4 regions of the Martinezella sp. CNPSo 3959 genome follow, and region 1 is predicted to be linked to each of the others. Evidence: predicted binding sites of a transcription regulator. Region 1 holds the regulator's gene; each other region holds the start of a gene.
What was found. The regulator PhoB, encoded in region 1, activates phosphate uptake and scavenging genes when phosphate is short. The targets are predictions, from matches to a motif close to TGTCATNNANCTGTCAT.
Positions count from the first base shown of each region.

Region 2: a site for PhoB is predicted at 1,570-1,586, ahead of AC13RE_RS20790 (DUF2794 domain-containing protein). Genes of this name have one in related genera too.
Region 3: a site for PhoB is predicted at 2,795-2,811, ahead of AC13RE_RS04090 (BtaA family protein). Genes of this name have one in related genera too.
Region 4: a site for PhoB is predicted at 2,050-2,066, ahead of AC13RE_RS10750 (DUF47 family protein). Genes of this name have one in related genera too.

Region 1 is NZ_JBXSOV010000004.1:28,261-32,471, reverse strand. It holds gene AC13RE_RS12595 (aspartate aminotransferase family protein) at 1-522, opposite strand, end outside; gene AC13RE_RS12590 (GcrA family cell cycle regulator) at 947-1,483, shown strand; gene phoB (phosphate regulon transcriptional regulator PhoB) at 1,575-2,258, opposite strand; gene phoU (phosphate signaling complex protein PhoU) at 2,290-3,003, opposite strand; gene pstB (phosphate ABC transporter ATP-binding protein PstB) at 3,055-3,870, opposite strand; gene pstA (phosphate ABC transporter permease PstA) at 3,886-4,211, opposite strand, start outside.
Region 2 is NZ_JBXSOV010000010.1:193,453-197,663, forward strand. It holds gene AC13RE_RS20780 (Bax inhibitor-1/YccA family protein) at 1-216, shown strand, start outside; gene AC13RE_RS20785 (GNAT family N-acetyltransferase) at 335-892, shown strand; gene AC13RE_RS20790 (DUF2794 domain-containing protein) at 1,147-1,548, opposite strand; gene AC13RE_RS20795 (DUF1223 domain-containing protein) at 1,898-2,641, opposite strand; gene acnA (aconitate hydratase AcnA) at 2,900-4,211, opposite strand, start outside.
Region 3 is NZ_JBXSOV010000001.1:809,071-813,281, reverse strand. It holds gene AC13RE_RS04100 (glycoside hydrolase family 25 protein) at 1-613, opposite strand, end outside; gene AC13RE_RS04095 (class I SAM-dependent methyltransferase) at 827-1,447, opposite strand; gene AC13RE_RS04090 (BtaA family protein) at 1,498-2,745, opposite strand; gene AC13RE_RS04085 (serine hydrolase domain-containing protein) at 2,938-4,211, shown strand, end outside.
Region 4 is NZ_JBXSOV010000003.1:20,417-24,627, reverse strand. It holds gene ligD (DNA ligase D) at 1-919, opposite strand, end outside; gene ku (non-homologous end joining protein Ku) at 922-1,809, opposite strand; gene AC13RE_RS10750 (DUF47 family protein) at 2,110-2,727, shown strand; gene AC13RE_RS10745 (inorganic phosphate transporter) at 2,727-3,731, shown strand; gene AC13RE_RS10740 (LLM class flavin-dependent oxidoreductase) at 3,874-4,211, shown strand, end outside.

The DNA of each region.
Region 1 (4,211 bases):
CGTGATGGCGGCGCGCACGGCATCGAGATCGCCGAACTCCACCTGGTCGAAGCCCGGTGCCTTCGGGCCGAAGCCTTCGATATACTTCTCCTGGCCACCGGCGGCGATCGTTGCGATGGTGCGGCCGTGGAAGGCGCCTTCGAAGGTGATGATATGGAACTTCTCGGGATGCCCCTTGGCGAACTGATAGCGCCGCGCAGTCTTGATGGCGCACTCCAGCGCCTCCGCGCCCGAATTGGTGAAGAACACCTTGTCGGCGAAGGTCACCTCCGTCAGCCGCTTCGACAGCTTCTCCTGGCCGGGCACCTCATAGAGGTTGGACAGGTGCCAGACCTTGTCGGCCTGCGCCTTCAGCTCGGCGACAAGATGGGGATGAGCATGACCGAGCGAATTGACCGCGACGCCGGCTGCGAAATCGAGGTAGCGTTCGCCATTCTCAGTGACCAGCCAGACGCCCTCGCCTCGCTCGAACCGCAGCGGAGCGCGCAAGTAGGTGTCGTAAAGCGGCGTGGTCTCGGCCATGGCCATATCTCCTGATCACAACTTTAAGGACCGATCGCTTCCATTTGATGAAACGGGTCCGAAAAAATCAAAAATGCCGCCTTGCGGCGGCTTGGGCACTATTGATGTTTTGCACCGCGATGTCAACAAAACTGCCGTTTTAGCAGGTGCGAGAAAACGCTTGCCGGCAAAAGAGATGCATCGGGCGGCGCCTATGGCAGAAATGCCACGCCCGGACAGCAAGTTGGGGAAAACCTCGAAATCGATTCCTCAAGATTCCCGCGACTCTTGTCACGGAGTCAGCCTCACACTAGGTTAAAAACCAATTGCTAGACTGCATGCGGCGGAACTAGTCACCACAATTTTAGAGCGTTTCGCGCCTCGATACCATGCGAGGCAATGGTGAGGGATTCTGCCATCGGAAACGCGACAGCGGAGACAGGGCATGAATTGGACAGACGAACGCGTCGAGAAGCTGAAAAAGCTATGGTCCGAAGGATTGAGCGCCAGCCAGATCGCTGCGCAGCTCGGTGGCGTGAGCCGTAATGCCGTTATCGGCAAGGTACATCGCCTGAACCTCCCCGGCCGAGCGAAGGCGGGCGGCACGACAACCGCAGCGCGCACGCCGAAGCGAAGCGCAGCGGCACCTCGCGCTGCGACCTACGGATCGCGCGTTGCTACCCGCACGGTGGTTGCCCGCCAGCAGGGCGCAACCATGCTGAAGGAAGAGATCGAGATCGATTCCGTCAATGAAATCCAGTATCGCCCGGCATCGAACGTCGTCGTTCCGATCTCCCGCCGCCTCGGCCTGACGGAACTGACGGAGCGCACCTGCAAGTGGCCGGTCGGCGATCCGCTGAAGGACGATTTCCATTTCTGCGGCAACGAAAGCCCAGATTCATCGCCTTACTGCACCTACCATCAGCGCCTGGCCTACCAGCCGGTGCATGAACGCCGTCGGCCAGCGCAACCACGCGGCTGAGACGCGCCATCGATGAGATAAAAGAAACGGGCCCTTGGGGCCTGTTTTCTGTTTCCGCCGCTATGTTGAATGCCTGATCGGGGATACCCGATCAGGCCTCCATGGAGTAGCCCGCGCCGCGAACGGTGCGGATGACATCCTGCATATTGGAGAAATTGAGCGCCTTGCGCAGGCGGCCGACATGGACGTCGACCGTGCGTTCGTCGACGTAGATATCGTGACCCCATACGCCGTCCAGCAGCTGCGAACGCGAGAAGACGCGGCCCGGCGAGGACATCAGGAACTCCAGCAGGCGGAATTCCGTGGGCCCCAGCCGCACTTCGCGGCTCTTGCGGTGGACGCGATGGGTTTCGCGATCCAGCTCGATATCGCCGCAGCGCAGCACCGTGGAGAGAACCTCCGGGCGGGCACGCCGCAGCATCGCCTTGACGCGGGCCATCAGCTCCGGCGTCGAGAACGGCTTGACGACATAATCGTCCGCGCCGGTCGAAAGCCCGCGCACGCGCTCGCTTTCCTCGCCGCGCGCCGTCAGCATGATGATCGGCAGACGCTCCGTCTCCGGCCGCATACGCAGCCGGCGGCAGAGCTCGATGCCGGACACGCCGGGGAGCATCCAGTCGAGGATCAGGAGATCGGGGATGCGCTCCTGGAGACGCAGCTCGGCCTCATCGCCTCTGAGGATCGTGTCTACCTCGAAGCCTTCGGCCTCAAGATTGTAGCGCAGCAGAACGCTGAGCGCTTCCTCGTCTTCTACAACAGCAACTCTCGGAACCATGCGCCTATGGTCTCCTTTCTTCGCTTTCGGATTATTCCGTCACTGCGCCGACGGTATTGGCGGTATCGTCCTTCGGGCGCTCGCCTTCCGGCTGCGCGCCCGTCGCCATGTAATAGATCGTCTCGGCGATGTTGGTGGCATGATCGCCGATGCGCTCGATGTTCTTGGCGCAGAAAAGAAGATGCGTGCAGGTGGTGATGTTGCGCGGATCTTCCATCATGTAGGTCAGCATCTCGCGAAAGAGCGAGGTGTACATGGCGTCGATTTCCTCGTCGCGTTCGCGGATCGACACGGCCTTGTCCGGCGAGCGGGTCGCGTAGACATCCAGAACTTCCTTGAGCTGGCTCAGCGCCAGTTCGGAGAGATGCTCGATGCCGCGAGCGAGACGGCGCGGGACACCGGTGCCCTGGACGGCGATGACGCGCTTTGCGGTGTTCTTGCCGAGATCGCCGACGCGCTCCAGATCGGAGGCGATGCGGATCGAGCCCATGATTTCACGCAGGTCAGCCGCCATCGGCTGACGGCGGGCGATGGTGACGATCGCCTTGTCGCCGACTTCGCGCTCGGCATGATCGAGAACGACGTCGTCGGAGATGACCTTCTGGGCCAGGGCAGTGTCGCTGTTGACCAGCGCGCGTACGCTGTCGCTAACCATCTGCTCTGCCAGGCCGCCCATTTCAGCAATGCGGCGCGTCAGGAACTTCAGGTCTTCGTCATAGGCAGAGAGAATGTGAGTGGAGACCATTTTTCTATCCTCAAGGTGAACTGTGTGAAATGAGCCGCGCGCCTGACATCATCAACCAAAACGGCCCATGATGTAATCCTGCGTGCGGAAATCGTCGGGATTGGTGAACATCTTATCGGTGTCGTTCTCCTCGACCAGGTGGCCGAGATGGAACATTGCGGTACGCTGCGAGACGCGGGCTGCCTGCTGCATGGAGTGCGTCACGATGACGATGGTGAAATTCTCCCGCAGTTCGTGGATGAGATCCTCAACCTTGGCGGTTGCGATGGGGTCGAGCGCCGAGCATGGCTCGTCCATCAGGATGACTTCCGGACTGACCGCGACGGCGCGGGCGATGCACAGACGCTGCTGCTGACCGCCGGACAGGCTCGTGCCGGCATCATGGAGCCGATCCTTCACCTCGCCCCAGAGACCGGCCTTCTGAAGACTGCGCTCGACGATATGCTCGAGATCGGCCTTTGAGCGATGCAGGCCATGGATGCGCGGGCCGTAGGCGACGTTCTCATAGATGGACTTCGGAAACGGGTTGGGCTTCTGGAAGACCATGCCGACGCGGGCGCGCAACTCCACCACGTCGATGCTGTCGTCGTAGACATCCTGATCGTCGAGCGTGATCTTGCCGGTGACGCGGCAGGTCTCGATCGTATCGTTCATGCGATTGAGGCAGCGCAGGAAGGTGGACTTGCCGCAACCGGAAGGGCCGATCAAAGCCGTAACCGTATTCGCGCGGATCTTCAAATTGACGTCAAAGAGCGCCCGCTTGTCGCCGTAGAACACAGAAACGTCCTGGCCGATCATCTTGTAGGGGATCGTCATCATCTTCCTGGACAATGCTTTTTCGCTGGCGGCTTCCGTCATCATGTTCATTTCGTGCGCCCTCCCTTACCAGCGCCGCTCAAAGCGGCGGCGCAGCAGGATGGCGCCGATGTTCATCGCGACGAGGAAGAAGAGAAGCACGATGATGGCACCCGACGTCCTTTCGACAAAGGCCCGCTCGGCTTCGCTCGCCCACATGTAGATCTGCACCGGCAGCGCCGTCGAAGGTTCGAGCGGCGATGCCGGATAGTTGGCGACGAAAGCGACCATGCCGATCAGAAGCAGCGGCGCAGTCTCGCCAAGCGCGTGCGCAAGCCCGAGGATCGTGCCCGTCAGAATGCCCGGCATCGCAAGCGGCAACACGTGATGGAAGACCATCTGCATGCGCGATG
Region 2 (4,211 bases), on a different contig from region 1:
GCTTCGTCCGCCCTGCAGTTCGCCATCTCCGTGATCGGCGTCCTGATCTTCGCAGGCCTCACCGCCTACGATACGCAGCGGATCAAGGAAATGTACTACACCGCCGATGATGCGACGGTGGCTGGCCGCAAGGCGATCATGGGCGCCCTGTCGCTCTACCTGGACTTCATCAACCTGTTCATGTTCCTGCTGCAATTTATGGGCAACCGCCGTTAATCGCAGCGTGAAATGAGATACGAAAAGGCGGCTTCAGCCGCCTTTTTTGTTTGCTTGGGCACACACCCTGCGATTTGATAGCTGCCGTCACAAATCCGCAGATCAGGCAATAGAAGCAATGTCCGTCAGCCTCCGCAGTGCAACCTCAGACGACCTTCCCCATATCACCGCCATCTACAGAGATTCCGTCCTCAACGGCACGGCAAGCTACGAAATCACGCCGCCGAACCAAGAGGAAATGACGGCCAGGTTCGAGGCGATCCGTGACAAGGGTTATCCCTATCTCGTTGCGGAAGACGATGCCGGCGCGTTCCTCGGCTATGCCTACGCCTCATCCTTCCGCACGCGGCCAGCCTATCGTTGGATGGTGGAGGACTCGATCTACCTGGCGCCGGAGGCCCGAGGGCGCGGCATTGGCCGATTGCTGCTCGATGCGCTCGTCGAAAGCTGCCAGACGCTTGGCTTCCGCCAGATGATCGCCGTCATCGGCGGCGCCCATCCCGCCTCCATCGCCGTACACCGCGCCGCAGGCTTCACCGAGACCGGCCTGTTGAAAGGCACCGGCTACAAGCACGGCCGATGGCTGGATACAATGCTGATGCAGAAAGCGCTCGGGGACGGCACGGAAACCGATCCGGATCCGTCGGTTTATCCGGGGACGTTGTTTGGTGGGTAACGCCAGTTTTGCATATGCCGTACCTCTAGATACCCCTCTGTCAGCTTCGCTGACATCTCCCCCACAAGTTGGGAGATCGTCGGGAGTTTGCGGCACATCTTTTTAAGCCAAAGGCCTGACGTTTCTGTAGCATCGATCTTCACTTTGGGTAGGCGCGTACCACAAGTTACCAATCTCCCCTTGTGGGGGAGATGTCCTGAAGGGACAGAGGGGGGTACCGCACTATCCACCAGCACATAGCCAATGAAGCGAAACTACTTCTCCACCAGCTTCAGCTGCTTGTCGAAAACCTTCAACACTTGGCTCAGCTCATGGCCGCGTTTCAGGATCATGCCGTTGGTATTGACGACGGAGAAGGCACCCTGCTTGGCCGAAAGCTTCGGATTCTTTTCGATGCGGAAGAGCGGCATCTCGCCGGAGCGCTTGAAGACGGAGAAAACCGCCTTGTCCTTCAAATGATCGATGGCGTAGTCGCGCCACTCGCCCTCGCCGACCATGCGGCCATAGATCCAGAGAATCGCATCCAGCTCCCGGCGATGAAACGTCACCGGCAGCGGGTCCTTGCTCTGTTTGTATTCTCTGAGATCAACGACGACGGATGAATTGGTTTCGACGGAACGGCTTTCACCGTGTCTCAAATCCGGCTGATCAGTCATCAATCCCCCAGGGGCTATCTCATGACAGGAGAATGACAGTTTGCCTCAGCCACATCAAATTGCAAGACGGCTGGCGGCTCACAATTTCTTTCCCAGCTGTGAAAGCACCTCGTCAGCGCCGCATTTCAGCCAAAACGACGCCCAATTTACAAGAAGTATAGGGAACCGTTTGGCGCCGCCGCGTCAAACGGCCCGGCCGGGGCGCATCGATTAAACCCCAGCCCCGAATGCGTCCTCGCCGGGCACCGCCTCTTTTCGGCGCTAGCCGAAATACAGTCCCCCTTTTTTGGGCGCCAGCCAAAATAGGAAGCCTTTTCGGTCCCAGCAGAAATGGAAGCTGAAAAACCGCTCAGCCGTCCGAGCCCACGGTCAAGACAGTCGCCCCCAGGATGGCGGCCGGATCGCCCGCAGGCGTCGATGCCTGCAGCAGAATCGCGAGGCCTCGCCGGCCGGCTTTATCGAGCACGGTAGAGGGCAATACGAGGCTCATAGCCTTGCCGTCCCACATGCCCACCGTCTCGACATCGGAGACGGCATGCATATAGGCAATCTGCTGGCCGGTATTTTCGCCGCCCTTAGGTGCCACCATCTGCTCCTTGTCGAAATAGACGGCAACCACATTGGCCTTGCCCTGCCCGGCTCCGATCTTGATCTCCAGCTCGTCGCCCTTCATGGCGGCACTGACCGGAACCGTCAGACCCTCGCCAAGGCGCTCAAACTCGTCGAGCTTGACGTTGATGCCACTGAGATCGGCGCCGTTCATATGGTCCCTGCCATTGACGATCGCCTGTGGCGTATAAACCCCGCTGCGGCCCATCGTCCGGGCATAGGCATACTGGCGCGCCGTATTGTCCTTGGACGCCATGGTGTCGTTCCAGCCGAGGTAATTCCAATAGTCGACATGGTAGGCAAGTGCCACGACATTGCCCTGATGGATCAGCTTGCGAAAGACCGCGTCGGCGGGGGGACAGGACGCGCAGCCCTGCGAAGTGAAGAGTTCGACGACGCCCTTGATCTTCGGAGCCTCCTGCGCATGCAGCGAACTTGCCAGCGCGATGCCTGCCAGAAGTGGAACCAAAAATCGAAGGCGCATTTCTATCTCTACCTCTGCATCCAATCTCGAGCGCCGTCTGCCTATACGGGCTCTGCAAAACTCGTGCTTCTTGGGGCGACCAGGCCACATCAAGCCCGAAAAATCTGAAACAAGAGATAATAGTTTAACGCGATGACGCAAAGTCACGATGGGGTGAGGCCGGAGTGAGCGGAAGTCTCGCCGTACACATCACCGTGAAAAACAAGAGGCCGCCGGAAGAGTTTTCCGGCGGCCTCCAATAACAGTGTTGAATGCCTATCAGGCAGCGAGATCGCGCAGAACCGTCTGCAAGATGCCGCCATTGTTGACGTAGACGACCTCATCCAGCGTATCGATGCGGCAGATGATCGGAACATCCTTCACGGAGCCGTCGCCATAGGTGATCTTGGCGATCTTACGCTCGCGCGGCTTGATGTTTTCCAGGCCTTCGATCGTGACCAGTTCGTCGCCCTTCAGGCCGAGGCTTGCCCAGGTGGTGCCTTCCTCGAAGACGAAGGGGATGACGCCCATGCCGACGAGGTTCGAACGGTGGATGCGCTCGAAGGACTGGGCGATCACTGCGCGCACGCCGAGCAGGTTCGTGCCCTTGGCTGCCCAGTCGCGCGACGAGCCGTTGCCGTATTCGACGCCCGCGAAGATGACGAGCGGAACGCCCTCGGCCTTGTACTGCATGGCCGCATCGTAGATCGACGTCTCTTCCTTGGACGGATAGTGGATGGTGTAGCCACCTTCCTTGCCGTTCGGGCCGAGCATGTGGTTGCGAATGCGGATGTTGGCGAAGGTGCCGCGCATCATGACTTCATGATTGCCGCGGCGCGTGCCGTACTGGTTGAAGTCAGCAACGCCGACGCCATGGCCGATGAGGTAGGAACCGGCCGGCGAGGCAGCCTTGATCGAACCGGCCGGAGAAATGTGGTCGGTGGTGATCTTGTCGCCGAACAGGCCGAGAACGCGAGCGCCCTTGATGTCGGAAACGCCGGCGCCCTTCTTGCCCATGCCCACAAAGTAAGGTGGGTTCTGCACATAGGTCGAGTTGTCGTCCCAGGCATAGGTCTGGCCCGGAGGAACCTGCACGGCCTGCCAGTTGGCGTCGCCCTTGAAGACGTCGGCATACTTGCTCTCGTAGAGCTCGCGGGTGACGTACTTCTGGATGAACTCCTGAACCTCGTGCGAGGTCGGCCAGATGTCCTTCAGATAGACAGGCTTGCCATTCTGGTCTTCGCCGATCGGCTCCTTCGTCAGGTCGAGCTGCACCGAGCCGGCGAGCGCGTAGGCGACGACGAGCGGCGGCGAAGCGAGATAGTTCGCCTGGACGTCGGGCGAGATGCGGCCTTCGAAGTTGCGGTTACCGGAGAGGACGCCGGATACGATCAGGCCCTTGTCATTGATCGTCTTGGAGATCGGCGCCGGCAGCGGGCCGGAGTTGCCGATGCAGGTGGTGCAGCCGAAGCCGACCAGGTTGAAGCCGAGCTTGTCGAGATCTGCCTGCAGGCCGGACTTGGCAAGATATTCGCCGACGACCTGAGATCCCGGTGCGAGCGAGGTCTTGACCCACGGCTTGGTCTTCAGA
Region 3 (4,211 bases), on a different contig from region 1:
GGACCCAGAAATGATAGTCCTGGAAATAGCCGACTAGATTTTCACGATGGAAGTCAACCGAAGTATAGATGATCGGGCGCTTGCCGTAATAGGCCTGCAGGCGATCCATAAAGCGCTTGATCTCGGTGCGTACCGTTTCAGGAGCCGGTCTGGTCTTGCAGGTGGGGGAGCCCGGGTTCCATTCGACGTCGACGACGGGCGGAAGCGCCATGGCATCCTTCGGCACGTTGCGGATGAACCAATCGGCCTGCTCGTCGGCCGTCGAGCAGAAATAGAAGAAATGATAGGGCGCATGCAGAAGTCCGGCAGCACTCGCTTCATTCCAATACTCGGTGAAGCGAGGGTCGATCCGGTCCTTGCCCTCTGTCGCCTTGATGAAGACGAAGGCGACGCCCGAGCCCTTGACGGCTTTCCAATCGATATCGCCCTGCCATTTGGAAATATCGATGCCATGGATGGGATGGCGCTGCGGATGATCGCGGCCGAAGTCCTGCGGTTTCGTGTCGGCAAATCTGGTCTTGGGAAGGGCCGCCGTCGAGAGGGCGTCATAGCCCGTTGTGCAGCCGGTCAAGGCAAGAGCGAGCGGCAGTAGGCATGCCAGAAGCCGGCGCATAGATATCCTGTTATGGCCCGAGTGATCTTGCTGCCCCAAGACTTGGCTTCCGTAATGTGGTCCCCGAGAATCCGAAAGAGCGGCAGACCATACCGTTGCCAGCTGGTCTTGCCACTTTATTCACCATATCAACGTAAAAAATGCGTTATCTTCAAGCAAATTCTTATGCTTGCGCCTTCCGAGGCCGGATTTTGCGCTGGAATCTGTCGCCGCTCAGGCGCCGCACCGGGTCGCTACGGCCCGCCAGGCGTAGCCACGGCCGATCTTTTCGGTTTTCACCGACATGCCCCGCACCGCAGCCTTCTCTTCGAGCACGGTCAAAAGATCGGCGCGGGGAGTGACGTGGAATTTCTTCAGCCAGCCTTTGAGCATGGCACGGAACCAGCCCGGCAATCCTTCCTGCTGGCCGAAATCGACGATGTGAAGCTCGCCGCCCGGTGCGACTGCGTCGAGCGATGCGTCGACGGCATTTTTCCAGTCCGGGATCATCGACAGCGCGTAGGAGATCATGACACGGTCGAAGCCCTCGGTGCCGAAATCGTCGGGCGAGAAAGCGGTGGCATCGGCGACGCGAAAATCCGGCATCTGTTTCAGGCCGCGGAAATTATTGCGGGCCGAGATCAGCATTTCCTGCGAGATGTCGAGGCCGTAGAGGCGGGCGGAGGGGAAGCGCCGATAGGCGAGCAGCATATTGCGGCCGGTGCCGCAGCCCACTTCCAGAAGCGAGCCGCCGACGGGGACATTCAGCTGTTCGATCGTGCGATCGCGGCCGAATAGGTAATATTTGCGGGTCAGGTCATAGATGTGACGCTGATAACGGTACATGCCGTCCATCAGCTTGGCGTGATTGTTCTCGCTGGTTTCTATGCCTGTATCCGCCTGGCTCACGCTTTTTTCCCGTAGATGTGGAAGCCGCCATAGATGGCCGAGCGATCACGAACATTGAGTTCCTGCGAACGCTCTTCGAAATAGACCCACTGATCGCGGATCGCTGGAGAAAGGCGGCCTTCGATGATGCTCTTTTCGGCGGCCGTGCGGAAGATGACGCGGGCGCCTTCGCGCGCCGTCCGGGTGATCTCCGCCCAGAGGCCATTGAGCTGCTCGTCGGTCATCCAGTCCTGCGCATCGAGGAGGATATAGCGATCGCGCGAAGCTGCCGGCTTCGAAGCGAGAAGCTCGGTGAAATTGGCGTGATGGACGCTCACACGATCGGCATTGGCACGGATCGCCTCATAGTGTTCCGGCTTGAGATAGGTGGGCAGAGGGCCTTGGTGCTGGGCAGCGTAGCGCCGAGAGAATGCCTGCCAGGCAAAGTAATTGTCGCGCATCGGAAAATGACAGGCGAGCTTTTCGAGCCGGTGTTTCAGCACGGCGGAAATGGAATCGTCGCCCGCCAGGCTCGCAAGCTCGTCATATTGCTGCGGCGGGATGCCGAGGCCAAAGAGCGAGCTCTTGCGGCCGAGCAGCCAGCGAACCGCCGGTTTGTCAAAGATCGGAGCAATTTCTTCCTCAAAGAACTGACGCTGCTCGCGCATGGTACGGGCTTCAGTCATCTTTTGGAGGCGAACGCCGTGCAAGCGTGCCAGTATATGGGCAGCGCCGATAAACCGGCCGAGAAGGCCGGTCTTGTAGATATTGCGGTTGAAGACCGTGATGCGGCGGCGGCCATAGAGATCGCGACCATCCCAGTAGTCAGCCGTGGCCGTGTCGAGGCGCGGCGCGATGAACTGGTCGTAAGCCTGGCTATTGCCCGCAGAATTCGCCGTTCCGAAGAAACGCACCAGGTCCGCATGGCCGGGAAGCAGGCGGAAGGCAGCTAGCTTCAGCTTGTTCAGTGCGATGTGGTGGCGATTGAGATCGACAACATCGATGGATGCAGGATTTTGCGAGAGGTAGGCGAGCATGTTGCAGCCGCCCGAACCGATGGTGACGATGCGATGATGCGCTTCCAGCTCCATCGCCTCCATATCGATATCCGGATCTTCCCAAATCTGCGGATAGACAAGACCGGAAAACAACATGCCGAACAAGCGCTCGGAAAGGCCTGCCTTAGACAGTGCCTTGTGCTGAAGCAGAGCGTCCTTGAGTTTCCGGTTCTTTTGGAGACCGGCATCCGGGGCGAATTCCGTCATCTGAGTCTTGTCACCGATTTGTGAAGTTCAGGGCGTGTAACCCGGCAATGCTACAGTCTGATGACGCGGGCTGTTGGCAGATCCAGCTGCAAGGCATCCTTGCACATATTTAAGGAGCCCTGATCATCGTAGATCTTTCATCTTGCTGCGTTTCCTGATTGTCTCCGCCTACCTTTCTGGAGAGTATGTGACATGCGTTTGATATCGAGAGTGATCGGGGCTCTTATTGTTCTGCTGCTGATCATTGTCGCCGGCGGAGCCGTTTGGCTCTCTCTTTATCCGCCGGAATTGCTGAAGGTCGGCGATGGCTACGCGGCAAAGATCGTCTGCTCCAATACGTTCGTGGCCAAGCGGGACCCGGACAAGGTGATGGAGGAGGATGTCCAGGCTCCCGGCAATCCGGCATTGAAGCTCATTCGCGTCTATGTCGATCGGGACGAGGGCGTGGTGACGGCCCGTTTCCTGGGATTGTTCGCGCCGAACCGTGCGCTTTATCGCGGTGCGCTTGGCTGTGCGCTGGTGCCGGACGGCGATCTGCAAACGGCTCGCAGCGCCGTCTTCCTCAACAAGGTGAAGGCGCCGAAGAACGATGCGGTTTGGCCGGATGGAGATACGGTAGACCTCGGTCAGGGTGACGTGGGGAGGAGGCTTGCCGATGTCGTATCGAATCCGGATCTTGCCGGGCCAGCCATGCGCGCGATCGTCGTGGTCAAGGATGGCCGTATTGTCGCCGAGACCTATGGCGATGGCTTCAGCAAGGCAACGCCGCTGATCGGCTGGTCGATGACCAAGACGGTGAATGCCGCGATTATCGGCCGTCTCATGCTGGCCGGGCGCATGTCCTTCGACGATCAGAATCTTCTGCCGCAATGGAGCGCCGACTCGCGTAAGGACATCAAGCTCAGCGATCTTCTCGCCATGGAAAGCGGGCTTGCGTTTAACGAATCCTATGGCACCGTATCGGATGTAACGCGCATGCTCTATCTCGACGCGGATGTGACGAGCCTAGCAGCCAATGCGCGTCAGCTGGCAGCGCCGGGCGAGCGTTTCAGCTATTCCAGTGGCACGGCCGCGCTGCTTTCTCGCCTGTGGATGAACCGGCTGCCCAATCTGAGCGCTGCCATCTCGTATCCGCGCGAAGCGCTCTTCGGACCACTCGGAATGTATAGCGCTGTTTTCGAGGCCGACGAGCGCGGCACCTTCGTCGGCAGTTCCTATCTCTATGCCAATGCCCGGGATTGGGCGCGCTTCGGCATGTTTCTGCTACAGGACGGGGTCTGGAATGGGCACCGTTTGTTGCCGGAGGGGTTCGTCGGCGCCATGCGCACGCCGACGAAGGCTTCCGAGGGCGTTTACTCGCAGGTTCAGGCCTGGCTTGCGGGCCCTGGCGGCTCGAACGCCCAATTCGGTCTGCCCGCGGATGCATTTTGGATGACCGGTCATGACGGCCAAACGGTCGCAATCGT
Region 4 (4,211 bases), on a different contig from region 1:
AGGCGCTGACAATCTCCCTGCCGAATTTCTGGCTCCAGTCGAGGCCGCTGCGCGTGAGCAGCTTGATGCGGCCTGCCTCGATGCGGACCTCGAGCCGATAGCCATCGAATTTGATTTCGTGAAGCCACCGGGAGCCTGAAGGTGGCTTGGATACCAATGTCGCCAAAGCAGGTTCGACGAAGGATGGCAGAGTGGCCTTCCGTGCGCCCTTCAAAGACGAGGGATCAACGGGCGTTGCGTCCGTTGGCGTTGCGGTTTCGCCGGCTTCCCCCTTGGCGGCATCATCCTTCTTTCGGACGCTCCTGCGACGGATCTTCCCCGTCTTCGAGGACCAGCCCGGCTTTTCGTTCTCGACTTCGTCTATGACACGCCCCGTTTTTGCCGATTCCGGTCGTTCCTCGAGAATATCGGCAGCGCCTTCCGGGCGCGCCGCCTCGTCTTCGCCTTTGATCAGCAGCCAGTTTTCCCGTTTCTCGCGTGGCTTCCCCGCCATGCGGATCAGATGCCACCGGCCGCCGAGTTTCTTTCCGTGGAGCTCGAATTCCAGATGTCCCTTCGCAAGGCCCTTGTGGGGATCGCCAAGCGGTGTCCAAGAGCCGCTGTCCCAGACGATGACAGTTCCGCCGCCATATTCCCCCTTGGGGATCGTGCCTTCGAAATCACCATACTCCAGCGGGTGATCTTCGGTCTGCACCGCGAGCCGTTTTTCTCCGGCTATTAGGCTCGGCCCTTTGGTCACGGCCCAGCTCTTCAAAACACCGTCCAATTCGAGGCGAAAATCATAGTGGAGCCGGCGCGCATCGTGTTTCTGAATGACGTAGCTGTTGCCGGATACTGCGATCTTTTTTCTGCCGGCTCGCCCTCTCGGCTCGGTCGTCTTGCTGAAGTCGCGTTTGCGGTTGTAGATCTCCAATGCCATTGTCAGCTCGCCTTGCGTTGCGGCCGCGAAGAAGATTTTGTTCGCGATTTTACCGTCTTGCGGGAGGTCGCGCCCGGTTTTCTAGCGGGTTCCTTTGCGCTTGCCTTACCTTGGCCACTCATGCCGGCGCTCTGGCGCAGAGCCTCCATGAGATCGGTCACCTTGGCGACCTTTGCCGGCTTGCGTTGCGGGATCTTCTTGCCCTCGATCTTGGCCTTTACCAGTTCTGCAAGCGCGGCCTCATAGCGGTCGTCGAATTCGCTGGGATCGAATTTGCCTTTCTTGGTGGTGATGATGTGCTTGGCGAGATCGAGCATTTCGCCCTTTATTTTCATATCGGGCACATCCTCGAAGGCTTCTTTTGCCGAGCGAACCTCGTAGTCGAAATTCAATACCGTCGCGATCAGCCCTTTGCCGTGGGCACGGATCATGACGGTTCGCAGGCGGCGAAACAGAACGGTTTGGGCAATGGCAGCGACCTGCTTCTTGCGCATTCCGTCGCGGATCAGTGCGAATGCCTCTTCGCTCGCAGGAGTGGAAGGGGCGAGATAATACGGACGGTCGAAATAGACGTCATCGATGTCGTCGCATGCCATGAAGGCCTTTATCTGCAAGACCTTGTCGCTTTCCGGCACCGCCGCGGCGATTTCCTCAGGCTCAAGAACGATGTAATCGTCCTTGTTGAGTTCGTAGCCTTTGACCTGATCCTCGCGCGACACCGGCTTTCCGCTCGCGACATCTATGAATTCCCGTCGGACGCGATTGCCGGTTGCGCGGTTCAGCGTGTGAAAGGAAATTCGCTCGGAAGTGGAAACTGCCGTATAAAGCGCAACAGCGCAGCCGACCTCCCCAAACTTCAGATATCCTTTCCATTGCGCACGCGCACTCATCAGCGGACTCCATGTCGACGACAGGAAACAAACGGGACCTGGCGGTCATTGTTCCCTGTTGTCCTTGTTTTGTTGGAGAAGCCGATAGAAGCGCATGGCGATTTTGACTCGCTTTATACGGTTCTTACGTATCGCCCAGGTCTCGGTGTGGCACCTCTATGGGCATCCCAACTCTTGCGAGACTGTCGAAGACCGTGGTTTCGCGGGCACATTGGCTTTTCATGGTGGCCTCCATCATTTATGACGGATTTATGACAACACACGTTCGGAGCGCCGAGAGTGAACTGGTTCCGTAAATTGATGCCCCGGGAAGATCGCTTTTTCGATCTATTCGGGCGGCATTCCCGTACAATCGTCAGCGCCGCAGAAGCCCTTAACGAACTGCTGAGCGGCAAAGATACCGAGCAGCACTGCAAACGCATCGTCGAACTTGAGAACGAGGCCGATGACATCACGCGCGAAGTTTTGCTTGCGGTGCGGCGCAGCTTCATCACGCCTTTTGACCGTGGCGATATCAAGGATCTCATCATGTCGATGGACGATGCCATCGACATGATGCACAAGACGGTCAAGACAATCCGCCTGTTCGAGCAGGATAGCTTCGATCCCGGCATGCAGGAAATGGGCGGCGCGATCGTTCAGGCGGCAAAACTGGTGGCTGATGCAATTCCTCTTCTCGATCGTATGAGTGCTAATTCCTCCCGCCTCAGCGCGCTCACGGAAGAAATCGTTGCTGTCGAAGAGCGTTCCGATGAACTCCATGAGCAGGGGCTGAAGGATCTCTTTCGCCGCCATGGCGCAACGAACCCCATGGCCTACATCATCGGCAGCGAGATTTATGGTGAGCTGGAGAAGGTTGTCGATCGGTTCGAAGATGTCGCCAATGAAATCAGCGGCATTGTGATCGAGAACGTCTGATGGAGGCCACCCTCGCTTTTCCGCTGCTGGCGGGTCTCATCGCGGTGGCCTTGTTCTTCGACTTTTTGAACGGGCTGCACGATGCCGCCAATTCCATTGCTACCATCGTCTCGACACGGGTTCTGCGGCCGCAATATGCGGTGCTATGGGCTGCATTCTTCAATTTTATCGCCTTCCTGTTCTTTGGGCTTCACGTTGCCGAAACCCTCGGCACTGGCATCATCGATCCCAATATCGTCACGCCACAAGTCATCTTCGCCGCCCTGATGGGAGCGATCGTCTGGAACATCGTGACCTGGGTTTTCGGCATTCCATCGAGTTCGTCGCATGCACTGGTCGGTGGCCTCGTCGGCGCCGGGCTGGCTAAAATCGGCATGGGCGCCATTGTTTGGTCGGGCTTGCTGAAGACGGCCGGCGCCATCGTCATGTCTCCGTTACTGGGCTTCGTTCTCGCGCTTTTCCTCGTGCTGTGCGTGACTTGGATATTCATTCGCCAGACGCCCTTCGCCGTCGACAGCACCTTCCGTGTGCTGCAATTTGTCTCCGCCTCCCTCTATTCCCTCGGTCATGGCGGAAACGACGCTCAGAAGACGATGGGGATCATCGCCGTTCTGCTCTATTCCCAGGGGCATACCGGAGCGGAGTTCCATGTCCCCCTCTGGGTCGTATTGTCCTGTCAGTCCGCGATGGCGCTCGGGACGCTGTTTGGCGGCTGGCGGATCGTGCATACGATGGGTTCGAAGATTACCAGGCTCAACCCAATGCAGGGTTTCTGTGCCGAGACGGGTGGTGCTTTGACCCTGTTTGCCGCGACATGGCTCGGCATCCCAGTCTCGACGACCCATACGATCACGGGCGCTATCATCGGCGTCGGGGCTGCCCGGCGCGTCTCCGCAGTCCGCTGGGGATTGGCGGGCAATATTGTCATCGCATGGGTAATAACGCTTCCGGCTGCGGCTGCTATCTCCGCACTCACCTATTGGATGACGAATTGGGTCGGATAGAACTGTGCCTTCAGGATTGAAGACATCCTAAGCACGAATATTCTACAAATTTAGTAGAAAAAGAACGACCTGTCTTTCTGAGGCCGGAGGGTCACGCTAGCATTCTGTCCAAATCCGATGAAGGAAACCATAGGACATCGATATGCCGACCGAATTCATCAGCGTCACCTTTCCGAATGCCTCGACCGAGCTCAATCCTCTGGAAAACCCCGCGCTCGACCCGCAATTCCTAGAGCGCTATGCCCGTTCGCTCGATGATTATGGCTTTAACTACACCCTCATTCCCTATGACAGCGCGTCCTTCGACCCCTTTACCATCGGCGCAACGGTTGCGGCGCATACGAAGAATATCAAGATCATCATCGCCCTTCGTCCGAACACGATCTATCCGACGGTTGCGGCAAAATCGCTCGCCACGCTCGATCAGCTGAGCGGCGGGCGTGTGGTGGTTCACTTCATTGCCGGCGGAAGCGATGAGGA